DNA from 3 places in the Streptomyces sp. TG1A-60 genome. Region 3 is predicted to be linked to each of the others. Evidence: riboswitches for the same ligand, from Rfam matches in the RefSeq annotation. Region 3 holds a riboswitch; each other region holds the start of a gene.

Region 1 (9,541 bases), 1.3 Mb from region 3:
CCGAGGAACAGCGTGCCTGGCGTTCCTACGTGGCCGCGAGCTCCCTCCTGGAGGACGCGCTCGACCGGCAGCTCCAGCAGGAGGCCGGCCTGCCGCACCTCTACTACTCCGTGCTGGCCGCCCTCTCCGAGGTGCCCGAACGCCGGATGCGGATGACCGATCTCGCCGAGTCCCTGAAGATCACACGCAGCCGGCTCACGTACGCCGTGACCCGGCTGGAGAAGGACGGTGTGGTGCGGCGCGAGGAATGCCAGTGGGACAAGCGAGGCAGTGTCGCCGTGCTCACCGACGAGGGCATGGCCCTGCTGGAGCGCGCGGCGCCGGGCCATGTCGAGATGGTCCGCAAGGCCGTCTTCGACCACCTCGGCCCCGAGCAGATCGGGCAGCTGGAGGAGATCTGCGCGGCCATCGCGACGGCGATCCAGGGCGAGGGCCGGCGGACGTCCGCCCCCGGCGACCTGCCGTGGCGCCGCCGCGCCTGCCCGCCGAGGCGGTAGCGGTCCCCCGCGCGGTCGCTGTGGCGGCGGGAATGTGACGCATCCCCAATGCGGCCTCGGGCTATTGCTTGAACTTTGAAGCATGGGTTAGAGTCACCGCGAGCGCTGTGCTTCAAATCTGAAGCACAGCGGCACCTCGCACCAGGACCGGAGAGCCCGCATGCCCGACTTTCCCGCTGCCACCGCGCGTGCCCGCGTCCGGGTACCGCTGCGTTTCCACGACGGCTACGGCGCCGACGCCGAACTGGTCACCTTCCACGGCCTCGTCGACGGCCAGGAGCACGTGGCGGTCGTCCTCGGCGATCCCGCCCCCGGCCCGGCCCCGCTGGTCCGGTTGCACTCCGAGTGCCTGACCGGCGACGTCTTCGGCTCGGCCCGCTGCGACTGCGGTCCGCAGCTGCGCGAGGCGGTGGAGCGGATCGCCGACCGAGGGGGCGTCCTCCTCTACCTCCGTCAGGAGGGCCGGGGCATCGGCCTCTACAACAAGCTCGACGCGTACGCCCTCCAGGACCAGGGCCTCGACACCTACGAGGCGAACGCGGCGCTCGGACTGCCGGAGGACGCCCGCGACTACACGGCGGCGGCCCAGATGCTGGCCGCCCTCGGCTTCGACGAGCTGGACCTGCTCTCCAACAACCCCGACAAGGCGCAGCAACTCCGCGACCTCGGCGTCGGCGTCCGGCACCGTGTCCCCACGGGTGTCTTCACCACCGCCCACAACGTCCGCTACCTCCGCGCGAAGGTCCTCCAGACCCAGCACACGCTCCCCCTCCCGGAGCTGACGCACCTGCCGGAACTGACGGCCGGCTGAGCCCCGGGGGACGGGGCCGGGGCGCAGGCGGGTACCGGGTGGGGGCGAGGGCGAACCGGCGGTGCGCCCACTAGCCCACTCGGCCCCACCGACTAGCCCGGCGCCCCGACCACGGAAACCCTGTATCCGTGGGGCAGTCAGAGGATGCGGAGGGCGCGAGGGAGCCGGCCGGCAGGCGGTTCTCCCGCACCCGTACCCTCGTCCTGGTCCTCCCCGTCCTGCTGATCACGACGGGCCTCTTCTACGACCACTTCACGCCGAGCGAGTTCACGGCCGTCCCCTTCTTCACCGCCGCGCCCCTCGTGGCTGCCCCTCTCTACTCGCTCCACGGCACGGTGACCACCGGCGTCGCCTCGGTGGCCGGCATCACGGTACGGATCCTCTATGACGACACGAGCCATGAGGACGCGGTCACCGAGGTCGTGACCGTGGCCACCGTCGCCGTACTGGCCGTGCTCATCAACCGTCTCGCCCGGCGCAGCGACGCCCGGCTCGCCACCGCCCACGAGATCGCCGAGGCCGCGCAGCGGGCCGTACTGCCGGTGCCGCAGGAGCGGATCGGCGGGCTGGAGATCGCCGCGCGGTACGAGGCGGCGCAGACCGGGGCGTCGATCGGGGGCGATCTGTACGCCGTGCAGGACTCGCCCCACGGCCTGCGGCTGATCGTGGGCGATGTGCGCGGCAAGGGGTTGGGGGCGGTGTCGGAGGTGGCGGTGCTGATCGGGGCGTTCCGGGAGGCGGCCGAGCAGGAGTCGACGCTCGAAGCGGTCGTCCAGCGGCTGGAGCGGGCGCTGGCCCGGGAGTCGACGCGGCGGGAGGCCACACGGCGCGACGCGACGGAGCGGTACGAGGGGTTCGTCACGGCCGTACTGGCGGAGTTCCCGCACGGTGCCGGCCGCGCCCGGACCGTGAACCGCGGCCACCCGTCCCCCCTGCTGCTGCACGCCGACGGCACCGTGCGCATCCTGGACGCGCCGCACCCCGCGCTGCCGCTCGGCATGGACGACCTGGGGGCCTGGCCGGACCGCGCCGACGACACCGTGTTCCCGCCCGGCGCCACGCTGCTCTTCTACACCGACGGCCTGTCCGAGGCGCGGGACGCCCGGGGCGTCTTCTACGACCCGGCCGAGCGGCTCTCCGGCCGTACCTTCTCCGCCCCGCGCGCCCTGCTCGCGACCCTCTCCGAGGAGGTACGCCGGCACACGGGCGGTCGTACGACGGACGACATGGCGCTCCTGGCGGTCCGCCGCACCTGACGCCCCCCTCGCACACCGCTCCTCGTGCGGCGGCCCACACGTCTCTCTCACATCTCCCGTGATCGACATCACGAGGCGTGTTCGTTTGGTCTTCCTCCGTATACCGACTGACGCGTGCTCAGGGAGTCTGCTACTCCTGATTGATCCTGAGGCAAGGTCAACTCGCCCGCTTTCCGCCCCTCGTGACCCGTAAGTCCAGCGTGAAAGCCGGAACGATCATCCAGAACAGCTTGGAATGGAGTACTCGCGTCTATTAACGTTCGATAACGCAGCGCGGTCGTCCCAGCCGTCACAAGAGACGGCTCCGTGCTCACGCGCCGAATCCCGCAAGGGAACCGGGGAACCACCACTCTGGGGTGAATCGCACGGAAGCCGTCGTGGCAGCACGCACGACCGGTTTACGCGCGTAGGAGACCTTCCTGCTCCGAACCCGTCAGCTAACCCGGTAGGCGAGGAGGAAGGAAGGAGTACGCCCACGTGGCGTCAAACCGGTCCGCGACCGAAGCCCCGTTCGAACCGAGCCAACGCGACGGCGAAAGCCAGACGTTCGGCTACGGCAGCTACAACAGTGACAACGAGGGCCCTTGGCAGGAGTGGAATCCCAGTGAGGAATCCATTCGCCCCCTTCGCGGCCGACACCGCGTGGCCAAGCCGCGCGGCGGACTCGCCCGTGGCGGACTGGCCCGGAGCTCCACGGTTCTCGGCGTCGGTGTCATAGCCGCCGTCGGCGGCGCCGGCATGGCCAGCGCGCAGTCCGGCAAGCCTCCGGTGTCCATATCGTTGCCCGACGTGCCGAACGTCGGCTCGGTCTTCGAGGACGACACCGAGACGCCGGAGCCGCAGGCCTCCACCACCCCGCTCAGCAGCGCCGGCCTGATCGCCGCCGACACCGAGCAGGGCGCCGCGAACGCCGGCGAGGCACTCCGCGCCCGCATCATCGCGCAGGCCGAGTCCCAGCAGGACGCGTTCGACAAGGCCACCGCCGAGGCGGCCCAGACCGCCGCCGCGGAGAAGGCGGCCGAGGAGGCCGCCGAGGAGAAGAAGGCGGCCGAGGCCAAGGAAGCCGCCGCGAAGCAGAAGGCGGCCGAGGAGGCCGAGAGGAAGAAGGAAGCCGAGCGCCTCGCCGCCCTGGCCAAGCAGTTCACGCTTCCCACCTCCTCCTACACCCTCACCTCCGCCTTCGGCCAGGCCGGGCCCTACTGGTCCTCCGGCTACCACACCGGCCTCGACTTCGCCGCCCCCACCGGCACCCTCATCAAGGCCGTCCACAGCGGCACCATCACGCAGGCCGGCTACGAGGGTTCGTACGGTTACAAGACCGTCCTCACCCTCGATGACGGCACTGAGATCTGGTACGCCCACCAGTCCTCCATCGGCGTCAGCGTCGGCCAGAAGGTCGCCACCGGCGATGTCATCGGCCGCGTCGGCGCCACCGGCAACGTCACCGGAGCCCACCTCCACCTGGAGGTCCACGCGGCCGGCGGGGGCGGCATCGACCCGGCGGCCTGGCTGCGCAGCAAGGGCCTGAACCCGTAGAACGAGCGAGCTCCGCAAGGCTGCCGACCGGTGAGGCCCGGTGGTCCTTGCGGCTGTACGCCGCGTGAGCCCTTGAGGCCTACGCGGCGTTCGTCATCCTGCCGCGTCTGCCGCGTCTGCCGCGTCTGCCGCGTCTGCCGCGTCTGCCGCGCCTGTCGCATCGGCCGCATCGGCTGCGTCCGTCGCGTCCGGCCCGATGGGCGCTCGCCGTACCTGTCGGCCCCGGCCCGCCCGTCGGTCCGCGAACGGTCTAGCTAGTAGCGATACGGGTTGTACGTGGGATACGGCGTCAGCCCGTACGGCACCGGGCGCCCGTACCCCGGGTACCCGTACCCGCCACCGGCCTCTTGCCCCGCATACCCCAGGGCGGGCCGCGCCAGTTCCCGGCGTCGCCACAGTTCGAAGAGCAGCTCACGTTCGCGGAGCACGAAGTCGCGCCCGGCGCTCCCCCGGAGCCCCCGGTACCGCAGGAACGCCAGCTTCGTCGCGTATGTCTCGTACTCCGCGACCACCCGGCCCCCCGCCTTGCCGAAGTGATGCGCCGCGTACTCCCGCGCCACCCGCCGGGCCCGCATCGACCCCAGCGCGTACGGCTCCGTCGGCGTCAGCCACCCCGCCGCCGCGTACGCCGGCAGCGCCTGCCGGACGATCCGCAACTCCCGCTGCCGCGTCCAGATCACCCACCACGTCAGCAGCCCGAACGCCGGCACCATGAACGCCGCGTACACCGCGAAGAAGCCGTACTCCCCGAACGCCGACGACCCGTTCCAGATCGCGTGCATCCCCACGGCGAGCAACAGTCCGCCCACCGGCACGAGCATCCGCCGGGTCCGCTGCCACTCCGGGGCGAATGCCGCGACCCCGAACCCGATGCCCGTCAGCACGGTGAACAGCGGGTGCGCGAACGGCGACATGATGACCCGCACGAAGAACGTGGCCGCCGTGACCGATGCCAGCCCGCTTCCCCCGCTGAGCTGATCCGTCCCGAACGCGGTCCCGAGATACAGGATGTTCTCGGTGAACGCGAACCCGGTGGCGGTGAACCCCGCGATCACCACCCCGTCCACGACGCCGGTGAAGTCCCGCCTCCGGAAGAGGAACACCAGGAGGACGGCCGCGGCCTTGGCGGTCTCCTCCACGACGGGCGCTATGACGGTGGCACCCAGAGTGTCGGCATGCGTCGGATCGGCGGTGGCGGTCGCGATCCACCGGGTCGCGAAGCTGTTGGCCACGATGGCTATCAGCGCCGCCGCGCACGCCCCCCAGGAGAACGCGAAGACCAGGTTCTTCCAGGGCCCCGGTTCCACCCGGTCCAGCCACCGGAACGCCGCCATGAGCAACGGCACGGGCAGCACCGCGAGTCCGAGCCCGACCAGGAACCCCTCGGTGCCGGTCTGTTCACGGACGAGGGCGAGGATGACGAGCCCGGAGACCCCGAGCAGCCCGATGAGCGCGCCGTACAGGACGTTCGTCCGCTGCCACCAGCGCGTGGGCCTGAACGCATACCCACCGGCAGGGCCGCTGGGATGCGTCGGGTAAGGGGGACTGGTGGCCATTGCATTGACCCTAACGAGGGATGGGAGCCGCCCGCGACGGTGCGTGGTGCCGCGCTCGCGCGGCTGTGACGGAAGGCCGTCAGGCGTCTGTGGGGGGTTGTCCGGACTCCTGCTCTCGCTGCTGTACGCGGCGGAAGAGCAGATCGTTCACGACATGACCCTTGTCCAGCCCCTGTCCCTCGAAACGGGTCAGCGGCCGGAAGCCGGGACGTGGCGCGAACCCACCGTCGGGCCGGGTGTTCTCGAACTCCGGATGAGCGGTCAGCACGGCCAGCATCTGCTCGGCGTACGGTTCCCAGTCCGTCGCACAGTGCACGATCGCTCCCGGCCTGAGCCGTGACGCGGCGAGCGTGAGGAATTCCGGTTGGATCAGCCGCCGCTTGTGGTGCCGCTTCTTCGGCCAGGGATCGGGGAAGTAGACCCGCAGCCCGTCCAGCGAGCCGGGCGGGAGCATCTCCCGCAGCAGAATGATCGCGTCCCCGTTGGCGACCCGCACATGGGACAGTCCGTCCCGGTCCACGAGACTCAGCAGGTTCCCCTGGCCAGGCGTGTGCACGTCCACGGCCAGCACATTGGTCTCCGGATCGGCGGCGGCCATCTGCGCCGTCGCCTCTCCCATCCCGAACCCGATCTCCAGTACGACGGGCTTCTCGTTCCCGAACAACTCGACGAGGTCCAGCGCCCGACCGTCGATGTCCAGCCCCCACTTGGGCCACAGCCGCTGCAACGCGTCCGCCTGCCCGGCCGTCACCCGACTCCGCCGAGGCTGGAAACTCCTGATCCGCCGCTCGAAATGCGACCCGGCGGGATCCGCCTTCGGCCCGTCGGGGAAGCGGGGCTCACCCTTGACCCGGGTACGCCGAAGGGAGGCACCGGAGGTGCGGGGCTCGGGAGTATTGGCGGAGTCAGACACAGTGCCCCGATTTTACGACTCCCCCAAGACGCCCGTCGCAGGCGCCGCCATGCACAGCTGCCGACATGCATAGCCGCCGCCATGCCCACGGCTGCCGACATGCGCATGCCGCTGCGCGCGGCTGCGGGCAGCCGTGCCGCTGGGCGATGGAGGTCCGTCCCGCTCAAGCGAAGTCGAGAGGGGGAGGGCGGGCGCAGCTGCATCCGGCGAGCGCCGGTGAGCGGAACCCGCCCCGCCCGGCCCCAGTCGCCGGGTGCCACGAAGACCAAGGGGCTTGCCGCCCGTCACACCCCGGCGAGCGCCCCCAACGCCCGCCGGCCGACCTCCCTGCCGATCGGCAGGGAGGCGGTCGCCGCGGGCGAAGGCGCGTTCAGCACGTGCACCGCCCGCGCCCCCTCCCTGATCAGGAAGTCGTCCACGAGTGTCCCGTCCCGAAGCACGGCCTGAGCCCGCACCCCGGCCGCCGCAGGCACGAGGTCGCCTTCCGAGACCCCCGGCAGCAACCGCCGCACCGCCCGGGTGAACGCCTTCTTCGACACCGACCGCCGAAGCTCCCCCGCCCCGTACCGCCAGTGCCGTCGGGCTATGCGCCAGGAGCCGGGCCACGCCAGGGTCGCCGCCAGCTCCCGCGCCCGCACGGTCCCCCACCCGTACCCCTCGCGGGCCAGCGCGGGCACGGCGTTGGGTCCGATGTGCACGCCTCCGTCGATGCCCCGGGACAGATGCACCCCGAGGAAGGGGAACGCCGGATCGGGCACCGGATACACCAGCCCCCGGACCATGTCGGGCCGCGCCAGCTCGTAGTACTCCCCCCGGAAGGGCACGATCCGCATCCCGGGATCGTCGCCGGTCAGCCGGGCCACCTCGTCGCAGTGCAGCCCGGCGCAGTTCACCAGCACCCGGCCCCGCACGACATCGCCGCCCCGGACCCGTACGGCGACCCCCAGCGAGGCCCGCCGGTCGATGCGCTCGACCTCGGCGCCGTACCGGATCTCGGCGCCGGAGGCCCGTGCGAGCTGCCGGGCGACCCCCACGAAGTCACAGATCCCGGTGGTGCCGACCTGTATGGCGGCGAGCCCGCGCACCTCCGGCTCGTACTCGGTGATCTGGGCGGGTCCCAGCTCCCGCACCGGAATCCCGTTCTCCCGGCCACGCTGCACCAGGGCGTGCAGCCGGGGCAGCTCCGATCGCTCGGTGGCCACGATCAGCTTCCCGGTGACGGCGTGGTCGATGCCGTACTCGGCGCAGAACTTGACCATCTCGGCGGCGCCCTTGACCGCGTACCGCGCCTTCAGCGACCCGGGGCGGTAGTAGATCCCGCTGTGGATGACCCCGCTGTTGCGACCCGTCTGGTGCCGGGCCGGTCCGGGCTCCTTCTCCAGCACGGTCACGCGCGTGCCCGGCGCCGCCCGTGTGATCGCATACGCCGTCGACAGCCCGACGATCCCGCCGCCGATCACGAGCACATCACAGTCGTACGCGCCCTGCCTCCGCACGCGCCCCACCTCCCGACTCCGATAGTGCACTGCACCACTGACAATGCCCTCAAACCCGGGAGACGTCTTCATGACGCCGGTCACGCGCCCCTCCAGGCGCGCGGGGAAACTGCGCGGTCAACCACGACGCACCCGGGGCGGCAGACGCCTCACCAACCCGGCGGACGCGTGGGCACCCGAAAACCTACGCCGGCGTCATCAACAGAGGCCGCGCCCTCTCCCGCAGCTCGATCACCTGCGGCTCATCCCCGTACGGCTCCAGCCGGTGCAGCAGATCCTTCACATACTCGGTGGTGCGGGCCGAGGAAATGCGCCCCGCGACCTCCACCGCCCGTACCCCCTGCTCGCACGCCGCATCGAGGTTGCCGGACTCCAGCTCGGCGACCGCGGACACGACGAGCCGCAGCCCGTGCGAGCGTACGAACTCCTCCGTCGGCCGCGACAGCGCCTGCTCGGTGAAGCGGCGCACCTGACGTGGAGCCTTGAGGTCGCGGTAGCACTCCGCCGCGTCGGCGGCGAACCGGTCGTAGCCGTAGAACCCGAGCCAGGACGGGTCGTTGTCGCCGTCGCGGGCCCGCTCCAGCCAGCCCTCGGCCGCCTTGAGGGCCGCCCCGGCCGCCACGGCGTCTCCCGCGCGCGCGTGGGCACGCGCCTCGACGAGCCGGAAGAAGCTCATCGTGCGGGCGGTGGCCAGCCCCCGGTTGCGTTCGAGCGCGGCCTGCGCGAGGTCGACGCCCTCGTCGCCGAAGCCGCGGTAGGTCGCCTGCAGGGACATCGTGGCCAGCACGTACCCGCCCAGCGGCACGTCGGCCGCCGCGCGCGCGAGCCGTAACGCCTGGATGTAGTACCGCTGCGCGGCTTCCTGCTGACCCGTGTCAAAAGCCATCCAGCCGGCGAGGCGGGTGAGCTCCGCGGACGCTCCGAACAGCGCGCGGCCCACCTCGTCGGAGTACGACCCGAGCAGCAGGGGCGCGGCCTCCACCCGCAGACACTCCGGCACCATCGACGAACGCCAGTCGCCGCCTCCGTACTTGGAGTCCCAGCGCCTGGCGTCCTCGGCGGCCTCCCGCAACTTCCGCACGTCGCTGTGGCCGACTTTCAGCGGCGACCCGGAGCCCTCGGCGGAGCCCGCCTCGCGCGCCACCGAGCTGTCGGCCGGGGTTATCAGCCATCGTGAGGCGGGTGTCGCGTAAGCGCTCACCGCGAACGATCCGGCGAGGGACTGCCAGATGCCGCCGGTGCCGCCGCGGCGGCCGGCGAGGTCGAGGCGGTACAGCTCCGTCGCGGCGCGCACCGCCTGTCCGACGTCACGGGGGAAGGCGAGGCCCACTTCGGGGGCGGGATCCGCGTCCGCCAGGCCGATCTCGTGGAGCGGTACCGGGCGGCCGAGTTTCTGGCCGATGGCGGCCGCGATGAGATGGGGCGCGGCGCCCTGGGGGACCATGCCCTTGGAGACCCACCGCGCCACCGAGGTCT
Region 2 (9,541 bases), 4.0 Mb from region 3:
CAGCCAGTTTCCCGCCGCCGCCCGGAAGCCAACCGGCTCCAACGCCCCCGCCCCCGCCGGCACCGCCCCCAGCAGTGGAGCCCCGGCGACCACCGGAAGGTCGGTGAGGTTGCAACGGGACGCCAGATCCGGGGCCTTCGGCCAGCTGCCGATGACGACGCCCGTCAACCGCACCCCTCGCACGGCGAGTTCACGGGCCGTCAGCTCGGTCGTGTTCAGGGTGCCCAGTCCCGCCGAGGCGACCAGCAGCACGGGAGCGCCGAGCGACCGCGCGGCGTCCGCCAGCGTGCCGCCCTCCTCGTCGAACCGTACGAGCAGCCCGCCCGCGCCCTCGACCAGCACCAGGTCGTGTTCGACGGCCAGCTTGGCCGCCGCCTCGGCGACGTCCTCGGGCCGCACCGGCGGGAGCCGGGACCGCCGGGCGGCCGTCGCGGGGGCCAACGGTTCGGGATAGCGGGCGAGTTCACGAGCCGTGGCGGCGCCCGCGAGCCGGGCCACCTCGGCCGCGTCACCACGCTCGTCCGGCCGTACACCGGTCTGCGCGGGCTTGAGGACGGCCACGGACCGGCCGGACGCGAGGGCCACCGCCGCGACGGCCGCCGTGGTGACCGTCTTGCCGACCTCCGTGCCCGTCCCCGTGATCACCAGGACCGTCATGTCATCCCTCCGTCGCCGCCGCGCGCACCGCGCGGGCGATCCGTGCCACGTCCTCGTCGCCCGTGACGTACGGCGGCATCGTGTAGACGAGATCGCGGAACGGTCGTAGCCACACGCCCTCGCGCACGGCGGCGGAGGTGGCCGCCTCCATGTCCACCGCGTGGTCGAGCTGGACCACGCCGATGGCGCCGAGGACGCGTACGTCCTTCACCCCCGGCACGTCGCGAGCCGGTGCCAGCCCCTCCCGCAGTCCCCTCCCGATCCGCTCGACCTCCGCGAGCCAGTCCTGGCCCAGCAGCAGCTCGATCGACGCACAGGCGACGGCCGCCGCCAGTGGATTGCCCATGAAGGTGGGCCCGTGGGCCAGCACCGGCACCTCGCCCCGCGAGATGCCCTCGGCCACCCGGGCGGTGCACAGGGCAGCCGCCATGGTCATATAGCCGCCTGTCAGCGCCTTGCCGACGCACATCACGTCCGGCGTCACCGCCGCGTGGTCCGCCGCGAACAGTGCGCCCGTACGCCCGAACCCGGTGGCGATCTCGTCGAACACCAGCAGCACGTCATGCGCGTCGCACGCCTCGCGCAGCACCCGCAGATAGGCGGGGGAGTGGAACCGCATCCCGCCCGCGCCCTGCACCACCGGCTCCACGATCACGGCGGCCAGTTCGTCCGCGTGCCGCTCGATCGCCGCGCGCAGCAGCTCCGCGTAGGACTCCTCGTAGTCCGCCGGCGGCGCGTCCACGAACACCTGCCGGGGCAGGACGCCCTGCCACAGCTCGTGCATCCCGCCCTCGGGGTCGCACACCGACATCGGCTGCCAGGTGTCGCCGTGGTAGCCGCCGCGCCAGGTGAGCAGGCGCCGTTTGCCGGGGCGGCCGAGCGAACGCCAGTGCTGCAGGCACATCTTGACCGCGACCTCGACGGAGACCGACCCCGAGTCGGCGAGGAAGACATGCTCCAGACCTTCGGGCGCCATGTCGACCAGGTGTTTCGCCAGCCGCACGGCGGGCTCATGGGTGAGCCCGCCGAACATGACGTGACTCATCCGCCCCAGCTGTTCGCGCGCCGCCTCGTTGAGCACCGGGTGGTTGTAGCCGTGGATCGCCGACCACCAGGACGACATGCCGTCCACCAGCTCGCCCGAGCCGTCGGTGAGCTTCAGCCGGACCCCGCTCGCGGACTCCACGACGAGCGGTTCCCGCCGGCCGGGCATGGGCCCGTACGGATGCCACACGTGCCGCCGGTCGAGTTCCAGCAGCTCGGGCACGGTCGGGTGGGGCAGGTCAGGCATTGGGCGCGAGATCCGTTCCGGCACCCCGACGGCGTACGGAGACGAGGTCCGTACGAGCCTCTCCCGCCGGTGCCTCGGCGGGAGAACCGCACACGCCACCGCCCTCGTGAGACCCGCACCCGGCGCCCTCAGGGGACCCGCACCCGGCTGCCTCGTGAGACCCGCACCCGGCGCTCTCCCGGCCCCCGCAGCCACCGCCCCGGTGCTCCGGCAGCGTCACCCGGTCCGTGCCCTCGACCTCGAACCCGGCGTCCGCGATCATCTCCAGGTCGGCCTTGCCGGCCTGGCCCTCGCTGGTCAGATAGTCACCGAGGAAGATCGAGTTGGCAAGGTGCAGGGCGAGCGGCTGCATCGTACGGAGATGGACCTCACGGCCGCCCGCGATCCGCACCTCGACGTCCGGACAGACGAACCGCACCATGGCCAGGATCCGCAGACAGCGCTGCGGGGTGAGGTTCCACTCCTTGGCGAGCGGGGTGCCCTCGAACGGGATCAGGAAGTTGACCGGTACCGAGTCCGGGTCCAGTTCGCGGAGGGAGAAGACCACGTCGACCAGGTCCTCGTCGCTCTCCCCCATGCCCGCGATCAGGCCGGAGCAGGCCGAGAGCCCCGCCGCGTGCGCCTTCTGGACCGTGTCGACACGGTCGGCGTACGTGTGCGTCGTCGTGATCTCGCCGTACGTCGACTCCGACGTGTTGAGGTTGTGGTTGTAGGCGTCTGCGCCCGCCTCACGCAGCCGTTCGGCCTGGCCGTCGGAGAGCAGACCGAGACAGGCGCACACCTCGACGCCCTCGTTCTGCTCCTTGATCGTCTTGATGGTGCCGGCGACCCGGTCCACGTCCCGGTCGGTCGGACCGCGCCCGGACGCCACCAGACAGACCCGCTTGGCGCCCCCGGCGAGCCCGGCCGCGGCGGCCTCGGAGGCCTGGTCGGGCTTGAGCCAGGTGTACTTGAGGATGCCGGCGGTGGAGCCGAGCCGCTGGGAGCAGTAGGAGCAGTCCTCCGGGCACAGGCCCGACTTGAGGTTGACCAGATAGTTCAGTTTCACCCGGTGGCCGAACCAGTGCCGGCGCACCTTCCCGGCCGCGGCCACCACGTCCAACAGCTCGTCGTCGGAGGTGCCGAGGACGGCGAGCGCCTCGGCACGGCTCAGCGGCTCGCGCCGGAGCCCCTTGTCCACCAGCGTGTTCAGCAGGTCCATGAGAGCCGATCCTGTCCTACGGGACCGCTCCCGGCCAAGGAGACTCCCGACAACAGAGTCGGTTCGACGTGTGGGTATCGCCACATCGTGGGCGGCCGTTCGTGCCATTAGTGTCTGTGCACTGCCTACAAATCGTTGCCCACAAAGCCCTGCCCGCGAGCACTGTCCGCGAAAGCCCCCGCCGCGCTGCCCGTGACCGCTCCGACGCCGTGGGCCGCCCACACCACCCCGGAGGACCCATGGCGTTCGGCTGGATCGACGAGCAGGCGTCGGCGCGCCGCCGGGCCGGGCTCGTACGGACCCTGCGCCCCCGCCCCGCCGACTCGCCGCTCCTCGACCTCGCGAGCAACGACTACCTGGGTCTGGCCCGACACCCGGAGATCACCGAGGGAGCCGCCGGGGCGGCGCGCCGGTGGGGCGGCGGGGCCACCGGGTCCCGGCTGGTCACCGGCACCACCGAGCTCCACGGCGAGCTGGAGCGGGAACTGGCCGACTTCTGCGGCTTCGAGGCCGCCCTGGTCTTCTCCTCCGGCTACGCGGCCAACCTCGCCGCCGTCACCGCGCTCGCCCCGCACGGCTCCCTGGTCGTGTCGGACGCGGGCAACCACGCCTCCCTCATCGACGGCTGCAGGCTGGCCCGGGGCACCACCCAGGTCGTGGCCCACGCGGCCCCCGACGCCGTCCGCAAGGCGCTGAGCACCCGCCGAGGTCCTGCCGTCGCCGTCTCCGACACGGTCTTCTCCGTGGACGGGGACGCCGCCCCGCTGACCGCACTGGCCGCCGCCTGCCGCGAGTACGGCGCCGGGCTCGTCGTCGACGACGCGCACGGCCTCGGTGTCCTGGGCGACGGCGGCCGGGGCGCGCCGCAGGCGGCCGGGCTCGCGGGCGACCCCGATGTCGTCGTGACGGTCACCCTGTCGAAGTCGCTGGGCAGCCAGGGCGGCGCGGTCCTCGGCCCGGCGCCCGTCATCGACCATCTGGTCAACGCCGCCCGTACGTTCATCTTCGACACCGGCCTCGCCCCGGCCGCGGCCGGCGCGGCCCTCGCCGCGCTCCGGCTGCTGCGCCGTGAGCCGGAGCGCGCCGCGCGGGCTCGCGAGGTGGCGAGAGAGCTGCACGCACGGCTGACGGCGTCGGGCCATGAAGCGGTGCGGCCCGACGCCGCCGTGGTGTCCGTGCGCGCACCGTCCCCCGAGCAGGCGGTGCGGTGGGCGGCGGACTGCCGGTCGGCGGGTCTCGCCGTCGGCTGCTTCCGCCCACCGTCCGTGCCCGACGGCATTTCGAGGCTGCGGCTGACCGCCCGGGCGGATCTCACCGAGGGGCAGATCGACCGAGCCGTGGGGATCATCGGCGATACGCGACCGTGAGTCGGCGTCCCGGCCGAGTGCCGCCGTGAGCGGATGTGCGTGTGTTGCCGTTGGTGCTCATCGAAGCGTGGTGACGAATCCCTCCCAGGCCTCGGGGTCGAACAGCAGGGCGGGCCCCGCCGTGTTCTTCGAGTCGCGCACGGCCACGAGTCCGGCCCAGCGGCCGGACCCGGGGCGGGCCGTTTCGACGCAGTTGTTCATTCCGGTGCTGCGGCTGCTGCGCAGCCATCGCACCCCGTGCAGTTCGGTACTGGTGGTCACGTTCCGAGGCAGTGCGGACATGGTGCCTCCTTACGCGCCGGCAGCGAGCCCGGCGATGTAATCCAACGAGTCCTCGAGTGAAAGGGCGTGGACTTGAAGGGTGTTGAAGGCCTCGACATAGGCCTTGAGGTCTTCTTTCCGCTCAAGGTAGAGGCTACTCGTCAAGTGGTCGAGAACAACCACGTCAAGATCAGATGTGCTCTTAAATGAGAAGATTACGAAAGGGCCGGTGACGCCGATGTGTGCCCCGGCAGTGAACGGCAGCACCTGTAGTCGTACCTGAGGGAGTCGCGCCGCCTCGACCAGACGGCCCAGCTGCCGGGCCATGATCTCGGGACCGCCCACCTCGCGTCGTAGAACGCCCTCGTCGAGCACGGCGCTCAGCTCCATCGGCGGGTCCGCGCGCAGGACTTCCTGCCGGGCGAGCCGCACTTCCACCAGCGCGTCGAGTTTGTCGTCTTCCAAACCCTCCACGGCGGCCCGGGTCACCGCCCGGGCGTACTCGGGAATCTGCAGGAGGCCCGGCACGACCGAGGTCTCCAACGTCCGTATCCCGCCGGCCTGCGACTCCAGGCTGATGAAGTCCCGGTACGTCGGCGGCAGTACGCCCCGGTAGGCGTGCCACCAGTTGTGCCGTCCACCACCGTCCTCAAAGCCCGCCAACGCCAGGAGCAGCTCCCGGAGCTCGCTGTCGTCGACCCCGTACGCGTCCAGGAGCCTGCGTACATCCACGGGCTTCACCCCGCTGGCGCCCGTCTCGATCCGGCTCACCTTGGACTGGTGCCAGCCGACCCGATGGGCCGCCTCGATGCTCGTCAGACCGCAGCGGGTACGCAGAACGCGTAACTCGGCACCGAGCTTGCGGCGGCGCACAGCCGGACCGTACTGCATGGGTTCTCCTTCCGCTCGGCGTGCGAAGCCGGGGTGACGACAGAGGATGGACGAAGACCCCGCCCGAATACGGTCGGTCGTCGGAGAGTTCACCGCTTCGAGCGACAGATATATGCACATCCTGGTGGATCGCCACCCGTGACGGCCCAGGTAGTGGCAGTCTGGCGCGAAGCACCAGTCCGGGACCGTACTCGAACCATCCGCTCCCTGTCGGACACCGGTCCCGTGGGAAAGGGACGACTCGCCATGGCAGATCACCAGGAAGCATCCGTCACTCTGCCGAGCGATCCCGCCTCGGTGTCCGCGGCCCGAAGATACGTCGCCCAGGTGCTGGCCGAATGGGGCCTGCCGAGCGGCACGGACATCGCGGAGACCGTGCGCCTGATCGTGTCCGAACTCGCCACCAACGCCGTCCAGCACACCTTCGGTCAGTCGCCCACGTTCACCGTGGACATCGCGCTGGACCGGGACGAGCAGCTGCGCATCGGCGTCACCGACAGCCATCCGCGCTTTCCGAAACGTCTGCCCGCCGCCGTCCAGCAGGACAACGGCCGGGGCATGGTCATCGTCCGCTGCCTGACCGCCGAGTGCGGCGGCAGGCTGAGCGTCAGACCCACCCGGGAGGGCGGCAAGACGGTGGCGATCGAACTGCCCTGGACGGTTCCCGCGTAACCGGTCAGGTCCGGTGGTCCGCAGGAGCCCTGACGGGGGTCTCGCCCGGAGGCGGTGTCGGCGTCGTGCCGGTGTTACCGGCGGACCGTCCCACGAGCTTCGGGAGCACGGCCCACAGGGTCAGGCACGCGAGGAACGTGCCCGCCCCGGCGACGATCCCGGCCGCCCGGCCGAGCGTCACGTCCACGACGAGCAGGACGGACCCGGCGAGGGCCGGCATCAGCACGATGAGGCCCGCGGTGGCCAGCCGGGACGACACCTGGACGATGGCGGGCTTGGCGTTCTGCTGGAAGAGCGAGCGGTGCAGGGCGGCCGGGGCGGTGAAGAGCGCCGCCGCGAGGACCGCCAGCAGCAGGGTGGTGACATAGGTGGCGCGCTGTACGGAGTCCAGGTCCGGGAAGCGCGGCGTGAAGGCCAGCGTCAGCAGGAACGCGAAGAGGATCTGCACCCCGGTCTGGGTGACCCGCAGCTCCTGCAGCAGCTCGGAGAAGTTGCGGTCGGCGCGTTCGAGGGGCGTCTCGTTGCGTGCGGGGCGGGTGCGTTCGTCGGCCATGGGCGAACGAGTAACCAGTTCGGCCCGTGGCACGCCCGTGGGGGCGGCGGAGATCTCCGCCGCCCCCACGGCTGGTCAGCGGACCCGGCCGTACCAGACGCTCTTCGTCCAGAGCTTCTGCAGCCGGACGACGTCACCCGTCTTCGGGGAGTGCCAGATCTTTCCCTTCCCCGCGTAGATACCGACGTGGTAGACGCTCGATCCCGAGTGGAAGAAGACGAGGTCTCCGAGTTTGCGGTTGCTCGCGGAGATGTGCTTCGTCTTGTTGTACTGCTGCTGAGCAGTACGGGGCAGCTTCTTGCCCGCCTTCTTGAACGAGTAGAGCGTCAGCCCTGAGCAGTCGAACCTGCCTGGACCGGCGGCTCCGTACTGGTAAGGGGAGCCCTTCTTGGAAGCCGCGACCTTGAGTGCCTTCGACGCCGCGGTGGCGGCCTCGGCGCCGGATGCGGCGCCCGGTACCACGATGCTGCCGCTCACGGCGGCGATGGTGAGAGCCGAGGCCGTACCGGCCCGGGTCAACAGCGACGGGACACGATTCAGCGCAGTCATGCGCAACCCTTCGTCAGCCGCCTGTGAAGGATGACCTGTCGGATTCGGGCTGGCGAAGTTGCCCGGCCGCTGACGCGGCTTCACCCCAAGGGCTGCTCGGCGCGGCGTCTCCATGTGGAGCCGACCGTTCCGGCGACCCGTCGTACTTGGGTCCTCCACTCCTGCCGATGCACTCCTGTCGACCGGTCATCCGGGCGGCGGCAGGACTCGGCGTCCACCCGGATCGCCCCGCCGCTGTGGCGGGGGCTTGTCGTCAGGAAGGGATCTTGACGCACTCAAGTCCGAAATTCCCAACGGAACCGGTGGTTTGTGGTCTTACTCACCACTCACCCGTTCGGGTGGACAGAGCCTTTTCGGCTGTTGTGTCCAACGGGTCGAGGAGGCCCGTACCAGCACCGGAATGATGTATTCCGGCTGTGCGGTAGGCGCGTTGCGCAACTTCACAGCTCCTTGCGACGTATGGGCCGATAGGTCGATCGTGCTACGCCGTCCGGAGTGCGCGAACCCCGGGCCGGACGGCCCGTCAGTAGTACGGCGGCCGACCCGGGATGGGTTCAGGCAGGCGAGTCCTCCGGTTTCGGCGGCAGTGAGACCAGGGCCGCCCGCCGCTCGCCGTCGAGCACGCGCAGGGACCGCGCGAGGGTGGGGGCGTGTACCTCGTTCTCGCCGCGCCTGTGCATCAGTTCGAGCGCGTCGCGCAGGGCGGTCGCCTTGGCGACGAGCGCCTGCGCCGCCCGCAGTCCGCGGTACGTGTCACCGGGGCGCGCCGGATTGATCCGGCCGACCAGGTCGACGACGTCCAGATAGCGGTCGATCAGCTCAGCCTCGGCGCGCGTGAGGGCGGGCAGCGGCGGCAGTTCGGGAGGGAGCATCGACACTCACCTCGCGCCGGGGAGCGCGCCCGAGGCCCTGCGGCTCGGGACGACCTGGTCGGCCAGCCCGTACTCGACCGCCGCCTCAGCGTCGAGGAACGTGTCCCGCTCGATGTCGGCGCTGATCCGCTCCGGGCTCTGCCCCGTGTGCCGGACGAACATCTCCTCCAGCTTCCGGCGATTGCGCGTCAACTCCGCGGCCTGGATCGCGAGGTCACTCGCCTGGCCCTCGATCCGGCCGGCCAGCGCCGGCTGGTGGATCACCACGCGCGCGCCCGGCAGTACGAACCGCCTGCCCGGTGTGCCCGCTGCCAGCAGCACCGCGGCGGACGATCCCGCCTGCCCCAGGCAGATCGTCTCCACGTCACAGGTGACGAACCGGATCGTGTCGTAGATCGCCGTCATCGCGCTGAACGAGCCGCCGGGCGAGTTGACGTACAGCGAGATGTCCCGGTCGGGCGACTGGTGTTCGAGGTGCATGAACTGGGCCATCACGTCGTTCGCCGACGTGTCGTCGATCTGCGTCCCGAGGAACACGATCCGCTCTTCCAGGAGCTTGGCATACGGATCCATCGTCCGGTGACCCGCACTGGTGTGCTCGGTGAACTCGGGCAGCACATAACGGGCCGTCGGTCGGTTCGCGGGCATGGGGCACGCCTCCTCAGATCGATTTCTGTACAGAATGTACAGGACGTACGAGATCGTGGAAAGCCGCTCGCCTACGGCGGCGCCCCGGACCGATGTGGTCCGGGGCGCCGTGAAGTGCGCGGCGAACGAGGTCGGTTGATGGCCACGGGGGTCGGCCTGCCCGAGAAGGTGATCGGCGGTCAGCCCTTCGGGGCGGCGAACTCGGAGAGTGCGTTCGCGACCTCGGCAGGTATGACGTCGTGGCCCTCGGGCGCCGAGTCCGCGCCGTTCACCGAAGCGATCTCGACCGTGAGCCGATCGCCAGGGATCAGTAGGCGTCCTCCCCCTCCACGCTCTCGCGCTCAGGCCGGAGCCGCCGGAGGACTCGGTGCCGGGCGGGGGACTCCACCGAGGCCGTCCCGCTCTCGGACTGGACATGGTTCCCCCTACTGTTCGGTTGTCATCGCGGAGCAGAAGGGGATCTTCCGCTCGGGGTGGTGGGGTGACGGGGCGAGGGGGCGACGGGGCGCGGCCCGGTCCAAGGTGTCCTCGCACTGTGAGCGCCCGGGTCGAGCGGCCTGGCACCGCGCCTCGCCGCGT
Region 3 (9,541 bases):
CGACTGCCCCCTCGACGAGGGACTGACCGCGCAGATGCAGGCCGCGCGCGAGGCGATGGTGAACGCCGCCAAGTACGGTGGCGAGGGCGGCGCCGTACAGGTCTTCGCCGAGGTCGAGGGAAGGACGGTCTTCGTGTCCGTCCGCGACCGCGGCCCCGGCTTCGACCTCGACGCGATACCCGCCGACCGCATGGGCGTCAGAGAATCGATCATCGGCCGCATGGAGCGCAACGGCGGTACGGCACGGCTCCGTGCCGTACCGGACGGCGGCACGGAGGTCGAGCTGGAGATGGAGAGGGCGGAGACGACGTCATGAGTGACGCGAACGGGGCGAACGACCCTGCCAACCAGGGCGGTTCCGGTACGGACCCGGCCGAGGACCAGGGCGGCCCCGCGGTGCGGAGTCCCGCACCGGTGGAAGGCGGACCCGGGCGGCATGCCCGGGTCGTGCTGGTGGACGATCACCGCATGTTCCGTACGGGAGTGCAGGCCGAGATCGGGCAGACGGACCGTACGGGCGTGGAGGTCGTCGGGGAGGCGCCCGACGTCGACCAGGCGGTCTCCGTGATCACGAGCACGCGGCCCGAGGTGGTGCTCCTCGACGTCCATCTGCCCGGCGGAGGTGGCGTCGAAGTCCTGCGCCGTTGCTCGGCGTTGATGGCGGACACCGAGCAGCCCGTCCGCTTCCTCGCCCTGTCCGTGTCGGACGCGGCGGAGGACGTGATCGGAGTCATCCGGGGCGGCGCGCGTGGCTATGTCACCAAGACGATCACCGGCACCGATCTCGTCGACTCCATCTTCCGGGTCCAGGACGGCGACGCGGTCTTCTCCCCCGCCTGGCCGGCTTCGTCCTCGACGCCTTCGCCTCCACCGACGCCCCGCCCGTCGACGAGGACCTCGACCGGCTCACCCAGCGCGAACGCGAGGTGCTGCGTCTCATCGCCCGTGGCTATGCCTACAAGGAGATCGCCAAACAGCTCTACATCTCGGTGAAGACGGTGGAGTCCCATGTCTCCGCCGTACTGCGCAAGTTGCAGCTCTCCAACCGGCACGAGCTGACGAGATGGGCGACGGCACGACGCCTGGTCTGACGCCGCGGACGTGCTGACGCCGTGCGTCGGGGTGAGAGGGGCGGGGCCGTGATGCCCTACCCCGGCCCGGCGGCGGCATGAGGCGACACCCGGCTCAAGCCACCCGCGTGGCCCCCGCGAACGGCATCTCGTCGAGAGGGGCCACGCGCACCGGGGCCGATGGATTGGGAGCGTGGACCATCTGGCCGTTGCCCACGTAGATGCCGACGTGGCTGATGCCGGAGTAGAAGAAGACGAGGTCGCCGGTGCGGAGTTCGGAGCGGGAGACGCGGCGGCCGGCGTTGATCTGGGCATAGGTGGTTCGGGGGAGGGAGACGCCGGCGGAGCGGTAGGCGGCCTGGGTGAGGCCGGAGCAGTCGAAGGCGTTGGGGCCGGTGGCGCCCCAGACGTACGGGCTGCCGAGTTTGGAGTAGGCAAAGGAGACCGCTGCGGCGGCGCGGGAGTCCGGGGCGTCGGCGGTGGCGGAGGCAGGGGAGACCGGGCCGGTGAGGCTGTGCCGGGACGAGGCGGAGGAGCGCGAGGCGTGCACGGTGGCGCCACCCGCGCTGCCGAACCGCACCCGGTCCTCGTCGGTGAGGCGGCCGAGCAGCTGGCGCGCGTTGCTGAGCTTCGAGGTGACGGTCTTCTTGTGCCGCCTCAGCTCCGCCTGCCGGGACTTGAGCGTGCCCAGTTCGACGCGGGCGGCCCCACGCAGCCGTTCGATCTCCAGCAACTGCTGCCGTACGGACGACACGTCCGCCGCGTGACGGCTGCCGACCCGCTCGACGAAGGCGGCGCCGTCCAGGTAACGGTCGGGATCGCCGGAGAGGGCGAGCTGCCAGGAGGGGTCCATGCCCCCGCTCCGGTACTCGGCCGCCGCCAGCGAACCGAGCTCGTCGCGCGCTGAGTTGAGCCGGTCGGTGCGGCGGGCGGCCTGGTCGCGCAGCTCTTCGAGGTTCTCCTGAGCCCTGTCGGCCTTCTCCTTGGCCCCGTTGTACTTCCCGGTGGCGACCTCCGCCTCCTGGTACAGCTTGTCCACCTTCGCCTTGACCTGCTCAGGCGTGAGGTGTGGATCAGCGTGCCCGGTGCCGTCGAAGCCGGTCGCGGTCGCCGCGCCCGCGAGGGCGAACGTCGCGGCAGCGCGGACGGTATGGCCGCCGAGTGATCGCTGTCTGGGCTTGCGGTGCGCTGCCACGTGGACTCCACGTCCTCTCCGTACGACCGCCGTCCGTGTACGAACACCATCTGCGCGTACGGACCGCTTGGGGGAGCGGTGACGCGTCCGGCGGCGGCCCGCACAGGGGGAGCGGGACGCCGCCGGACCTTCTCGGCGGTGGTGTCCGACTGCCGCCCCTGGCCCGGGCGGCGGTGGGGAGTCGGTCACCTGATGAAGGACGCTAAGCCGGGGCGTATCGGCCCGGTAACGCGTTGTGCGGAAGTGGCGTGCACCGACCGCGGGGTGACCGTATGTGACCGTGATCCCTCCCGGGCGCCGCCAACTTCACGCTGTGCGATGACCGATGCGGCGATTCCGAGCCCGGCGGGGACGGGATGGTGCTATGGAGCGCATATATGCAAGGTCGTTCAGCGTCGGGGACCGCGTCCCGGGCGCCACGGAGCACCGACCCCGCACCCGCCCCGGTGCCCGAGACCACACGGGCCTCTCATTAGGCTCCGCCCATGGACGTACTCATCCACCTCTTCGTCGCCCTCCACATCATCGGCATCGCCTCCCTCCTCGGAGGCTTCCTCACCCAGCTGAAGGCCATGGGCCAGGGCACCGCACGCTTCGTCCCGGCCATGTTCCACGGTGCCCTCGTCATGCTCGTCACCGGCGCCCTCCTCGTCGGCCTCAACCAGGCCGACGACCAGCCCGTCAACAACATCAAGATCGGCGTCAAACTGGCGCTGCTGATCGTGATCCTGGGGCTGGTGTACGTGAAACGGGACGAGGAGACGGTGGAGAAGCGGCTGTTCGGGCTGGTGGGCGCCCTGACGACGGTGAACGTCTTCATCGCGGTCCTCTGGACCTGACGGCACCCGACGCCGGCTGCCCGAGCGCCGTCGCCTACGCCGGTCGCAGCACGCTGCGGATCGACGACTCCCCGTCGTAGAAGACCGACTCCTCGCGCACGTACGCGCCCGGCTTCGGGGCGTGGATCATCATGCCGTTGCCGATGTAGAGGCCGACGTGGCCGAGGTTGTCGTAGAAGAAGACGAGGTCGCCGGGCCTGGCATCAGCGAGCAAGACGGCGGTGCCGGCGGTGACCTGGTCGTAGGTGGTGCGGGGGAGGTCGACGCCGGCGGCCTTCCAGGCGGCCTGGGTGAGGCCGGAGCAGTCGTAGGAACCGGGGCCGGTCGCGCCCCAGACGTACGGCTTGCCGACCTGGGCGCGGGCGAAGGCGAGGGCCTTGGCGGCCTTCGAGGCGTAGGTGGCGTCCTCGGCCGGGGCGGAGGTCTCGGTGCCGGTGGCGAACGTCTCCGCGCCGGTGGGAGCCCCCTCCGGGGTCCCCTGGGCCCTTGGTGCCCCCAGGGTCTCCTCGGTCGCCGACTGGGCCGCCGCCTGCCGGCGGGTCAGTTCGTCAGCCCTGCGCTCGGCCTCCTCCTGCTCGCGCTGCTCGATCGCGGCGAGCCGGGCCTTCTCCTCGGCGGTGAGCGTGGAGAGGAGCCGGCGGGCCTCGGCGAGCTTCGCCTGGACCTCGGCCTTGCTGGTCTTGAGGGCGTTCTGCGACTCGGTGAGCTGTTCGAGGCTGTCGCTCGCCTTCCGGCGCTGCTCCGTCACCTCGGCCTGCTGCGTGACGTACGCGTCGACGGCGCCCTTCTGGCGGTCCGTCAACCGGCCCATCAGCTGGTCCTGGTCGAAGTAGTCCTTTGGGTCGTCCGCCAGGAGCAGTGACGCCTGGTCGGGGGCTGCCGCACCCGCGCGGTACTGGGCGGCGGCGAACGACCCCAACTGCTCCCGTGCCTCGTTGAGCTTCTCCGTGCGCTCGGTGACGTCGTCGAGGAGGGTGTCGACCTTCTTCTTCTGCTGGGACGTCTTCTCCTTGGCCGCGTTGTAGTTCTCGGTCGCCGTCCCGGCCTGACGGTAGAGGTCGTCGACCTTCTTCTCGACCTCCTCCAGGCTCGGCTTGTCGTCGGCCGACGGAGCGGCGGTGGCCGTCTGGGAGAGCAGGGCCACGGAGGTGAGGGCGGCCGTGGCGAGCGCGGGTGTGCGTATGCCCGCGCGTGTTCGGCCGGTCGGACGCGGCTTGCGGTGCGGCGCCATGGTTCGGCGTCTCCTTCCGTTGTCCGCCTACCGAGTTAGCTGTCGGGTTCGGGCGCAAGCTTTCGGAAGGTCTGCCCTACGACCCTTGCCGCGAGCGGCGGTCGGGTCGATTCACCCCAGAGTTCGGTGGGTCCCCGGCTCCGGCTGCCACGGGAGGCGTGCCGGACTCGGCGGAGGCCGTGCGGCCCGGCGACGTTCGCCGGTTGGGTCGCATGGTCTGAGGGGAAAAGCTAGCCAACTGGTGTGGCTCGTGTGAAGGTTGGTGTTCGATATGTCCGATACGTTTTCGTGACCTTGGCCCCTTCGGCGCGATAGGCGATATGCTCGATCGCTCAGCGTTCCGGGGTGGTTCCGTTGGGTAGTGGGCGCGGACTTCCCGGGGCGGCCCCTCGCTGTCAGTGCGGGCGCCTAGACTCGGAGAGCGATGAGCAGCCTCTTTGACGACAGCTTCCTGGCGGACCTCCAGGCCCCCCGCGGCCATGACGAGGGACCCCCGCCGCCGCCCGAGGACGATCACGTGCCGGAGCCGCTTCCGGACGACCTGTTCGGCGGGAAGTTCGACCTGCCGCCGAACCGGGACGCGTACTACCGCGACGGCGCCGCCCGCCCCGCCCTCGACGCGGCGGCGCTCCTGGACGGGCTGAACGAGAACCAGCGCGCGGCCGTGGTGCACGCCGGCTCCCCCTGCTCATCGTGGCCGGCGCCGGCTCGGGCAAGACGCGGGTGCTCACCCACCGCATCGCGCACCTGCTGGGTGAGCGGCATGTCCACCCGGGCCAGATCCTCGCGATCACCTTCACCAACAAGGCCGCGGGCGAGATGAAGGAGCGCGTCGAGCAGCTCGTCGGCCCGCGCGCAACCGCGATGTGGGTCATGACCTTCCACAGCGCGTGTGTCCGCATCCTGCGGCGGGAGAGCAAGAAGCTCGGCTTCACGTCCTCCTTCTCGATCTACGACGCCGCCGACAGCAAGCGGCTGATGGCGCTCGTCTGCCGTGACCTGGACCTCGACCCCAAGCGCTTCCCGCCCAAGTCCTTCAGCGCCAAGATCTCGAACTTGAAGAACGAGCTGATCGACGAGGAGGACTTCGCAGCCCAGGCCTCCGACGGCTTCGAGAAGACCCTCGCCCAGGCCTACGCGCTCTACCAGTCCCGCCTCCGTGAGGCGAACGCACTCGACTTCGACGACCTGATCATGACGACGGTCAACCTGCTCCGCGCCTTCCCGGACGTCGCCGAGCACTACCGGCGCCGCTTCCGCCATGTCCTCGTCGACGAGTACCAGGACACCAATCACGCACAGTACGCCCTGGTCAGAGAGCTGGTCGGTACCTCAGAGCACCCCGTCGACGTACCGCCCGGCGAGTGGGACGTGCCCCCCGCCGAGCTCTGCGTCGTGGGTGACGCCGACCAGTCGATCTACGCCTTCCGCGGCGCGACCATCCGTAACATCCTCCAGTTCGAGGAGGACTACCCGGACGCGACGACGATCCTGCTGGAGCAGAACTACCGCTCCACGCAGACGATCCTCTCCGCGGCCAACGCGGTCATCGAGCGCAACGAGTCCCGCCGCCCCAAGAACCTGTGGACGAACGCGGGCGCGGGCGCGCGGATCACCGGGTACGTCGCCGACACCGAGCACGACGAGGCACAGTTCGTCGCCGAGGAGATAGACCGGCTGACGGACGCGGGCGACGCGAAGGCCGGAGACGTCGCCGTCTTCTACCGTACGAACGCCCAGTCCCGTGTCTTCGAAGAGGTCTTCATCCGCGTCGGCCTGCCCTACAAGGTCGTCGGCGGCGTCCGCTTCTACGAGCGCAAGGAGGTCCGGGACGTCCTCGCGTATCTGCGTGTCCTCGCCAACCCCGAGGACTCCGTCCCGCTGCGCCGCATCCTCAATGTGCCCAAGCGCGGCATCGGCGACCGTGCCGAGGCGATGATCGACGCGCTGTCGCAGCGCGAGAAGATCAGCTTCCCGCAGGCGCTGAAGCGCGTCGACGAGGCGTACGGCATGGCGGCCCGGTCGACGAACGCGGTCAAGCGGTTCAACACGCTGATGGAGGACCTGCGGACCGTCGTCGACTCCGGCGCCGGAGCGGCGACGATCCTGGAGGCGGTCCTCGAACGGACCGGCTATCTGGCCGAGTTGCAGGCCTCCACGGACCCGCAGGACGAGACCCGCATCGAGAACCTCCAGGAACTCGCCGCCGTGGCCCTGGAGTTCGAGCAGGAGACCGGCGGGAGCGAGACCGCGACCCCGGGTGAGGGCGGGGAAGCGGGCGCGGCAGCGGCGGCCGGTGGGCTCGCCTCCTTCCTGGAGCGGGTCGCCCTCGTCGCCGACTCCGACCAGATCCCGGACGAGGAGGAGGACGGCTCGGGCGTCATCACGCTCATGACCCTCCACACCGCCAAGGGCCTGGAGTTCCCGGTCGTCTTCCTGACCGGCATGGAGGACGGTGTCTTCCCGCACATGCGCGCCCTCGGCCAGACCAAGGAACTGGAGGAGGAGCGTCGCCTCGCGTACGTCGGCATCACCCGCGCCCGTGAGCGGCTCTATCTCACCCGGTCCTCGCTGCGCAGCGCCTGGGGCCAGCCCTCCTACAACCCGCCGTCCCGCTTCCTGGAGGAGATTCCGGCCACCCACCTGGAGTGGAAGCGGACGGGTGCCTCCGCGCCGGTTTCCTCGGGCCCTGCCGCCGGCCTCGCGTCGTCGCTGTCGTCCTCGCGCTCCCGGTCCTCCGCCTCCGGCGCGTCCGGCTTCGCGACCCGCCGCACCGCCGCCGAGAAGCCGGTCGTCTCCCTGGCCGTCGGCGACCGCGTCACCCACGACCAGTTCGGCCTCGGCACGGTCGTCGGCGTCAAGGGCACTGGCGCGAACACGGAGGCGACGATCGACTTCGGCGACACCAAGCCGAAGCGGCTGCTGCTGCGCTATGCGCCGGTGGAGAAGCTGTAGCGAGCTCTTCGGTGACATGACTCGGGCCCCTGCTGAGCAGGGGCCCTGTCTTCGTTCCCGTATCCGTCGCGCCGGAGTCCGTTACGCCGGGTCCAGCCCGTGGCTGCGCAGCCACGACAGGGGGTCGATGGCGGAGCCGCCCGCCGGGTGCACCTCGAAGTGCAGGTGCGGGCCGGTCGAGTTGCCCGAGTTACCCGAGTACGCGATGGTGTCGCCGGCCTTGACGGTCGTACCCGAGGCGACCTTGTACGTGGAGAGGTGGCAGTACCAGGTCTCGGTGCCGTCCTTGGCCGTCACGATGACCATGTTGCCGTAGGCGCTGTTCCACTCGGTGCGCACGGTGCCGTCGGTCGCGGCCAGCACCGGGGTGCCGTACGAGACGGGGAAGTCGATGCCGGTGTGCAGGGACATCCAGTTGACGCCGGACTGCCCGTAGTACGCGCTGAGTCCGAGCTTGGAGACCGGCAGGGCGAACTTCGGACGCAGCCGCTCCTTGCGGGCCGCCTCGGCCGCCGCCTTCTTCTGCTCAAGCTCCTGCTGGGTCTTGAGGTCGATGCGCTCCTGGGTCCGGCTCGCCCGTTCGGCGAAGTCGTCCGCCTCGGCGGAGAGGCGCTCCAGCTGGGTGTCGAGCTGGTTGTTGGCGGTGGACGGCTTCACGGCGGTGACGTCCGACTTGACCGTCGCCGTCGTCTCCGAGTCGTCCGACACGGCGCCGACGGAGGCCGCCGCGATGCCCGCGACACCCATGACACAGGCCGACGGAACGGCCACGGTCAGCAGGGCGGAACGTTTGGCCGGAGCGCGCCGACGTGACCGCGAGGCCGCGCGGGCGGCGGCGCGACCAGGGCTCGCGCTCTTGGTGGCCGCCGGGGAGGCCTCCTCCTCGCCGTCGAGGAGTGTGGCGTCGTCGGCCTCGAACCCGTCGTCGGCGGAGGGGGGTTGGTCCTGGTCGTGCGGGGTGACCTGCTCGAAGGTGGCGGTCGCCTGCTGGGCGAAGTCCACGGCCTCGGCCGAGAAGTCCACCACTTCGGTCCGGGGGTGCTCGTGCGCGTCGTACGAGTCGGAGGCGGCGTCGTGTTCGTCGGTGGCCGGCGTGCCGTCGCTGTTCCACTGCGTGGCGTCGAACGCGCCCGTGTCGAAGTGCTGGGTGCCGACCCACTGCTGGGTCTGGTCGTTCTGTTCCAACTGGCCGGACTCGCCGAGCTGTTCGGCGTCGGCGTGCAGCCAGCCGCGCGCGTCCCACTGGCCACTGACGTCGGGGCTCGTGGACTGCGCGGGGACCGCGGCGAGATGCTCGTGATCGGCCGACCAGGGCGTCGTGTCGTAGCTGCCCGTGTCGTACGCGGCCTGGTGCTGTGCGGCGTACGGGTCGTAGTTCAGTGTCCGGTGGCTGCCCGTCGCCCACTGAGAGGCGTCGTTTGAGCCGGTGCCCGTGTCCTTGCCGGGAAGATCACCGAAAAGAGGGTCGGTTTCGAAGGTTCCGGTGACGGTTGTGTGGGGACCCGTGCCGGAGGCGAAACCTGTGGCGGTGTAGTCGCCGTACGTGGTGAAGTCGCCGTAGCCGACTTCCTGGTGGCCGTACGACGCGTAGTGCGCCGGGTCGGCTTCGGAAGCCGGAGTCGAGGGTGTTGCGGTCCCCGACGGGTGACGATCGTTCACCAACTTCTCTTTCGCCTCGACGGCAGGGGCTGGCAGAGCAGTGCGGTGACTGTACCCGGCGGTGCGCGGGCGCGACAATCTTCAACGGGTTTCGGGCGCACAGGAAACGGGCATTCGAGCGTCTTTCGGCGGTCTGTGGGCACGACTTTGGCTTTGCGTTCGAAGCCTGTTCGATACCGGGTGGCCGTGTGGGACGGCCGCGCCGACGGGGGCGCGTGCTTTCTCCGGGTGACGGCGTGCCGGAGGTGGGGCGCGTTGTTGCCGTGTGGAGGGGTGTCGTGAGGCGGGCGCGTGGGCTTGCGCGGCGTTTATCGCCTTACGTCCCTGTTTCGCCTTCCAGTAGTGGCGAGGGTCACCGCGTTTTCGCGTGAGCTGTCGGGCTCACGCGACGGTCAGGCCGCCCGGGTCGGCGGCGGTGGCGGCACCGGTCAGGGAAGTGTCGAGCGCCTGCCGTATTCCGGTGGCGACGGCGGGGTGAACGGGCAGGGCGAGGTGGCCGATGCCGGTGACCCGGATGTTCCGCGACATCAGGTCCGGGTGCTCGACACAGGCGGTCTCCAGCGGATCCATCAGGTGGTCGAGGTCGCTCCAG

Evidence for each region. A riboswitch is a leader RNA that binds a small molecule or an ion and turns the genes downstream of it on or off. The one in region 3 is predicted to bind cyclic di-AMP.
Region 1: linked by a shared signal. The riboswitch ahead of WBG99_RS18920 (M23 family metallopeptidase) and the one ahead of WBG99_RS12965 (NlpC/P60 family protein) in region 3 are both predicted to bind cyclic di-AMP.
Region 2: linked by a shared signal. The riboswitch ahead of WBG99_RS31225 (C40 family peptidase) and the one ahead of WBG99_RS12965 (NlpC/P60 family protein) in region 3 are both predicted to bind cyclic di-AMP.

Annotation. Positions count from the first base shown of each region.
Region 1 covers NZ_CP147520.1:4,382,675-4,392,215, forward strand. The annotation lists gene WBG99_RS18905 (MarR family transcriptional regulator) at 1-497, shown strand, start outside; gene ribA (GTP cyclohydrolase II) at 658-1,308, shown strand; gene WBG99_RS18915 (PP2C family protein-serine/threonine phosphatase) at 1,512-2,564, shown strand; cyclic di-AMP (ydaO/yuaA leader) riboswitch at 2,870-3,031, shown strand; gene WBG99_RS18920 (M23 family metallopeptidase) at 3,042-4,100, shown strand; gene WBG99_RS18925 (PrsW family intramembrane metalloprotease) at 4,355-5,656, opposite strand; gene trmB (tRNA (guanosine(46)-N7)-methyltransferase TrmB) at 5,736-6,569, opposite strand; gene lhgO (L-2-hydroxyglutarate oxidase) at 6,854-8,065, opposite strand; gene WBG99_RS18940 (MFS transporter) at 8,250-9,541, opposite strand, start outside.
Region 2 covers NZ_CP147520.1:7,096,952-7,106,492, forward strand. The annotation lists gene bioD (dethiobiotin synthase) at 1-657, opposite strand, end outside; gene WBG99_RS31190 (adenosylmethionine--8-amino-7-oxononanoate transaminase) at 659-1,948, opposite strand; gene bioB (biotin synthase BioB) at 1,941-3,149, opposite strand; gene WBG99_RS31200 (8-amino-7-oxononanoate synthase) at 3,389-4,516, shown strand; gene WBG99_RS31205 (DUF397 domain-containing protein) at 4,574-4,798, opposite strand; gene WBG99_RS31210 (helix-turn-helix transcriptional regulator) at 4,808-5,668, opposite strand; gene WBG99_RS31215 (ATP-binding protein) at 5,915-6,340, shown strand; gene WBG99_RS31220 (DUF6328 family protein) at 6,345-6,893, opposite strand; gene WBG99_RS31225 (C40 family peptidase) at 6,969-7,442, opposite strand; cyclic di-AMP (ydaO/yuaA leader) riboswitch at 7,446-7,665, opposite strand; gene WBG99_RS31230 (hypothetical protein) at 7,997-8,314, opposite strand; gene WBG99_RS31235 (ATP-dependent Clp protease proteolytic subunit) at 8,321-8,962, opposite strand.
Region 3 covers NZ_CP147520.1:3,119,066-3,128,606, reverse strand. The annotation lists gene WBG99_RS12985 (PspC domain-containing protein) at 1-316, shown strand, start outside; partial or broken gene WBG99_RS12980 (response regulator transcription factor) at 469-1,091, shown strand; gene WBG99_RS12975 (NlpC/P60 family protein) at 1,186-2,265, opposite strand; gene WBG99_RS12970 (hypothetical protein) at 2,751-3,104, shown strand; gene WBG99_RS12965 (NlpC/P60 family protein) at 3,139-4,335, opposite strand; cyclic di-AMP (ydaO/yuaA leader) riboswitch at 4,344-4,518, opposite strand; partial or broken gene pcrA (DNA helicase PcrA) at 4,760-7,290, shown strand; gene WBG99_RS12955 (peptidoglycan DD-metalloendopeptidase family protein) at 7,372-8,949, opposite strand; partial or broken gene WBG99_RS12950 (alpha/beta fold hydrolase) at 9,331-9,541, opposite strand, start outside.